2 regions of the Shewanella sp. CAL98-MNA-CIBAN-0140 genome follow, and region 2 is predicted to be linked to the other one. Evidence: riboswitches for the same ligand, from Rfam matches in the RefSeq annotation. Region 2 holds a riboswitch; the other holds the start of a gene.
The links. A riboswitch is a leader RNA that binds a small molecule or an ion and turns the genes downstream of it on or off. The one in region 2 is predicted to bind lysine.
Positions count from the first base shown of each region.

Region 1: it holds a riboswitch for lysine, as region 2 does, so the genes downstream of both, lysC (lysine-sensitive aspartokinase 3) here and AAEY93_RS17230 (Na+/H+ antiporter NhaC family protein) in region 2, are expected to answer to the same signal.

Region 1 covers NZ_JBEOPI010000009.1:81,941-85,016, forward strand. Annotated here, with positions in the region: gene lysC (lysine-sensitive aspartokinase 3) at 170-1,576, opposite strand; lysine riboswitch at 1,711-1,883, opposite strand; gene AAEY93_RS06735 (DUF3293 domain-containing protein) at 2,157-2,600, opposite strand.
Region 2 covers NZ_JBEOPI010000040.1:24,007-27,082, reverse strand. Annotated here, with positions in the region: gene AAEY93_RS17240 (electron transfer flavoprotein subunit beta/FixA family protein) at 1-206, shown strand, start outside; gene AAEY93_RS17235 (electron transfer flavoprotein subunit alpha/FixB family protein) at 208-1,131, shown strand; lysine riboswitch at 1,524-1,741, shown strand; gene AAEY93_RS17230 (Na+/H+ antiporter NhaC family protein) at 1,825-3,076, shown strand, end outside.

The DNA.
Region 1 (3,076 bases), on a different contig from region 2:
CAAAGTACTTTATGCTTCGTTAGATATTTTCAAAATACGACGGCATGGATGCTGGAGGTAGAGTAACGCAGGAGCTTGTTACCGAGAATAACTATTCGCTTCAATCATCTGCCTTGCCTACAGCACTTTGAACTCCCGCTGAAAGATCGCATATTTAATAGGATTGGTATTACTCAAACAGATTTTGATGCAAGGCATTAACCACTTGCGCCGCTTCCGACTCTGCCACTAGGACACATAAATTATGTGGGCTGGCGCCTTGGCAAATCATCCTTACATTATGGTTTTCCAGCACCTTAAATACGCGACTACAAACACCCGCAGTCGATGCAATACGATTACCTATAATGGCGATTAAGGCTAAGTTCTCTTCGACGCGAACACCACAATGCTGCGATAACTCTTGCAATAATGACTCACTTAACAAGCCGTGTCCGCTCGAATCAGAACCGGTTTTATCTAAGGTCAATGCCACGTTAACTTCAGAGGTGGTAATGAGATCCACCGAAATTTTATGTCGAGCTAAAGTCGCAAACGTTTCTGCTAAAAAACCCTGAGCATGTAACATTTGTAAGCTATGCAAGTTAAGTAATGTTTGATCGCGGCGCAATGCCACAGCTCTAAATACTGGGGTATCGTCTACTTGATGGCGGATCCAAGTTCCGCCCATTTCAGGGGCTTTACTTGATCCCACAAACACCTGAATTTTTTGTCTCACAGCCGGTAAAATGGTGGCGGGATGCAATACTTTAGCGCCAAAGGTGGCCATCTCAGCCGCCTCATTAAAGCTAATTTCGGCAATGGGACGCGCATTAGGGGCAAGCCGTGGATCAGTGGTATAAATACCGGCGACATCGGTCCAAATTTCAACCGCTGTGGCACGGAGCGCTTCAGCCAGTAATGCCGCCGAATAATCACTGCCACCACGGCCTAATGTTGTGGTTCGGCCACTGTCATCAGCTCCAATAAATCCTTGGGTGACAATGATATAACGAGCAAGTAAGGGTTTTAAAAAATCACCAGCAAGCGTTGAAATGACTTCAATCTGTGGTTCTGCACGGCCAAAATAGCTGTCGGTACGCAGCACCTGACGCACATCGAAATGATTTGAAGCGGTGCCTTTTTCCCGAATAACCGCTGAAAATAAAATCGATGAACATTGCTCACCCGTTGACAGCAATTCGTCCATAATCGCTTTGCTGCGATCAAGTTCTAACGATTCACTTAATACTGACATTCGGCTCAGAATTTTATCAATACTGGCCGCCACGTCTTGTGGACGGCCTAATTCATCGAGAATCGCATATTGAATTTGAGCAATTTGCTTAAGGAGTACTAGTCGTCGTTCATCGTTGACATTAGCTTGAGTCAGCTCAACTAATAAATTGGTGACACCACTGGAGGCACTCACCACCACGAGACGAGTGGCTTGGTTAGCCAAGACAATATTGGCACAACGACTCATAGAGGCGTAATCAGCAACCGACGTACCGCCAAATTTGGCTACGACTAATTCTGATGTGGCTATTTCAGGCACCACGGTTTCAAGAACAACAGTTTCAGAGATAATGCTCATACTGATGCCTCCGCAGTTTGCCAAAGACTAGAAAATAAGACGTGATTTACTAACATGATATACGCTCCGAACACACTACGTTCGAAGAGCCTGGTGCTAAGATAACGCACCCTTATAGAAGGGAAACAGCAATCATCACCAGAAGCTCTCCACCAAAAAAAGGTGACAATCGTTAGGATTCAGCCTAAACGACCGATATCAATGTTCGCCAAACAAACTGATACCTCGGCGCTAATCTCCATCATAAGTTGTCATCGGACTGGCATCCTCTCACTTACTACCTAGTTAACGCTCCTCTTCTGTTTCTCCCGAAGGAGAGCTGTTGAAAATAGCAACAAATGCCCTAACAAGTCAATCAACAAACCCAGTAAAAAAACACTGTTTTGATAAAAATATCTTTGTTGTTAGATAATCTGTCGTAGCGATAGCGGATCTGTCATTGTTCTATATTAGAAAAAAGCCAATATATACGCAAAAAAAACCAAATAACGCAATTAATCGAGACAATATATATTTTATTGTCTCGATTAATGACTCAAAACATTCAGTAGCGATTAAGCGCTCTAAATTAACCCAGCGCTCATCCAGTATAGAAACTAATCTCTGGCAGTTCATTAACCAGCCGTAATCGCTGATTAAATGCGCCCATTTCAACGTCAGGTTTGATGGTATCAAGACACGCAACCAGAGATATCAAACCTTGATTAACGTAATAAATTGCATGTTGATTTAACTCTCTTCCTAGCTCAACAGCCTGTTCTTTATCAATAAAAACTGCCCAGCTTTTTTCCATATGTGACCAATCAGCGGCCGCACCGATTAAGGCACGATAGGGCCGATTATACTGTTGGATTTTAGATTGAAGCTGATGATCAAGTAAACGATTTTGACTCGGTGAGAGGCTAGTCCCCCGGGGGTTATGAGCGGTAACTATAGCAAATGGGAAATCATTAGAAAGGCGTTGGGTGAACAAAAAATGAGTCGTTTGATATTCATACCACAATGTATCGATAACATTTTCCATAATATTTTTTCGTTAATTAAGCCAAAATGAGTCTAACAATTAGGTTAGATATCGAAAAGATTTGCGATCTAATCACCAGTTTAATACTTAAAAATCATTTATTATTATCAACTTAGTAATATTAATCTTTTATATACTTGACTGTTATATTAATTTTTTAACATTTAATTTGTTAACAAATGCCTAAAACGAGTACAATAGCATCACGCACTATTAAATCATTGTAGCAAAGTTGGCTACATACACCTGAAAATCTCAGCATATATTGTTGTGAGCGTGAAGATTTATTGATGTAAAGTTTACAGTCGTACTAAATTTGTTCTACATTTGATAAAACATTAATACGATTAAATAAGTTTGCGACAGGAAGGAACTATCTTTCTAAATGGCATTCATAGTAAGTAAGCCTAGGTGCAACAAATTTTACACCACTTTTTACACCATCATGCATAAGTGTAAACGCGTACCTTAGCGTA
Region 2 (3,076 bases):
AGCCTCGTTATGCTTCATTACCTAATATTATGAAGGCTAAGCGTAAGCCATTAGAGATAATGACGGTAGCAGATCTTGGTGTGAGCTTAAAGACACATCAAACGGTACTAAGCGTTACGCCTCCTGTTGAGCGTAAAGCAGGCATCATGGTGTCTTCTGTTGAAGAGCTAGTTGATAAGTTAAAAAATGAAGCGAAGGTGATCTAATATGACCATTTTAGTATTAGCAGAACACGATAATATCAGTCTGAAAACTGATACGGCTAAAGTGGTTAGCGCTGCTGCAGCCATTGGTGGTGATATTCATGTATTGGTTGCTGGTGTTGATTGTTCTGCCGCGGTAAGTGCAGCACAAAGTTTAGCGGGTGTGAGTAAAGTCTTAGTAGCAGATGCGGCATTATATGGTGCTCAATTAGCTGAAAATGTTTCAAAACTGGTCGTTGAAATAGCGGCGGATTACGAATACATTTTGGCTGCGGCTTCGAGCGTAGGTAAAGATACCTTACCTCGTGTGGCAGCATTATTAGACGTTGCTCAGATTTCTGAAGTGATTGAAGTGGTAAGCAGTGACACTTTTGTACGCCCTATTTATGCTGGTAATGCACTTGCTACAGTTCAGAGCTTGGATGCCAAGAAAGTCATGACTGTGCGCTCAAGTGCCTTTGATGCTGCGGCCTCAACAGGCAGTGCTGAAGCGATAAACTTAAGCCAAGCAATTGATGCCCGCACTGAATTTGTATCTCAATCGTTAACTGAATCAGTCCGTCCTGAACTCGGTAATGCAGGCATTATTGTGTCTGGTGGCCGTGGCATGGGTAACGGTGAGAACTTTGCTTTATTAGAGCAATTGGCAGATAAACTAGGCGCGGCTGTTGGCGCATCTCGTGCGGCTGTGGATGCTGGTTTTGTGCCAAACGATTTACAAGTGGGTCAAACGGGTAAGATTGTCGCACCTGACTTGTATATTGCGGTAGGTATTTCTGGTGCGATTCAACATCTTGCCGGTATGAAAGATTCAAAAGTGATTGTAGCGATTAATAAAGATCCAGAAGCACCTATTTTTCAAGTGGCTGATTATGGACTGGTTGCCGATTTATTTGAAGCGGTACCAGCACTGAATAATCTCGTATAATCGGGCTTAAATTAGAGAGATGCGAGTTGATCTAGTCAGCAATGGCTACTGATGTAGAAGTGTTATTGAGCGTCTTGTCGATTGATTCTAAAAGGTTTCTACTCATAAGGTAGAAACCTTTTTATTGGATTACTTTTGGATTATTACTGGATCTATCCTGATCTTGAAAAGAGGTTTCTGTCCAAATGTCGACGCTTGTATGCCGTTGCTATTTCTGTGCCCGTTACGCTAGCGTGTGTTTTATGTAAAAACGTTACATTAATGCTAAGAGGTTGTAGTTTAAATTGGTGTTATTGTTATTTGCACTTCCGTTAAGTGTTTTTTTACTGGCATTGCATATGCTACTTATGGTTGTATGTTCGCGCTGTTTGTAATGAGCTTTAAGTGCAAACAACAAAAGTAGAGGTGCGTTGCATAAAAGTCATGTTGAATTGGGTGATGCCAATAATTCAACATAAAAGGATGCAATGCCGAAGCAAATGGGTCTATCAAGCGCATTTGTTGGGGCAGTTCTTGAAAGGGACTGCACTGTCATGGTGTTTTTTATCGATAAGATAAAAATAATGATATTCATATTAAATGGGTATTGCTGTGGAGTGCTACTAGTAAGTTGTGCATATGCTTTCTGTGTATGCTTAGTCTTATTTCTAGTGTTGCTTCATTCGTATCCAGCGAAGACATAAATTAACTATTATGATGACAAGTTATGCCGATTCGGCTCTTTCTGTATTGCCTCCTCTTGTGGCAATTACGTTAGCCATATTAACCCGTAAAGTTTTATTATCCTTAGGTTTAGGTATTATTTTTGGTGCCTTATTGCTCACTCAGTTTTCGCTGGTTGGAACGGGTGAGTATATCGTGCAAACCGCTAGCCAGCTTGTCTGGAAAGACGGTGAACTGAGTTCATGGAATGTCTATATTCTAGGGTTTTTAATTGTACTTGGGATGATCACTGCGCTGATCACCGTGAGTGGATCGGCTCGAGCGTTTGCCGATTGGGCTAAACTGCGCATTCGTAATAAGCGTGATGCTAAGTTAATGACCATTTTTCTCGGTTGTGTAGTCTTTATTGATGATTACTTCAACAGTTTAGTTGTGGGTTCTATTTCTCGACCTATTACAGACAGATATCATATTTCACGCGCTAAACTCGCCTATATTCTTGACTCTACTGCAGCTCCTATTTGCGTTATTTCTCCTGTATCGAGCTGGGGGGCATATATTATTGCGCTCATTGGCGGTATTTTAACGGCACATGGTTTTGCTGATTCTGGTCATCTAAGTGTGTTCATTCAAATGATCCCAATGAACTTTTATGCGTTGTTCTCGTTACTGTTATTAGTGTGTGTGGCGATTTTTGGCTTAGATGTGGGTCCAATGCGCCAGCATGAATTTAATGCACTTCGAGGTAACTTATTTGATGAATCAAAAGGCAAGCCACCTGGCGCCGTGACCGATTTACCGGAAGCTGACACCGGTAAAGTGATTGGGTTGTTTTTACCTATCGCCATATTAGTGTTTGCGACCGTTTACTTTATGGTTTCCAGTGGCGCTGAGGCATTAGTAGCCAAAGACCAAGTGTTTAGTGTGTTAGGCGCATTCGAAAATACAGACGTCAGTTTTTCTCTATTTTTTGGATCTTTAGTGGGATTGATTGTCACCGTATTGTTAGCGTTCCAGCAGAAAGTTGAGCTGACTATGCTGTTCAAAGGAATGTCTGTTGGTGCACGTTCAATGCTACCTGCAATTTACATTTTATTATTTGCTTGGACTATTTCCAGCGTAATTGGTCAGCTTGAAACCGGTAAGTACATGGCCAGTTTGGCTACTGACAACATTCCATTTGCTTTGTTACCAGCAATGTTATTTTTATTAGCTGGCATTACCGCATTTTCAACCGGAACGAGTTGGGGCACCTTTGGCATTATGCTACCGATAGCGGCCG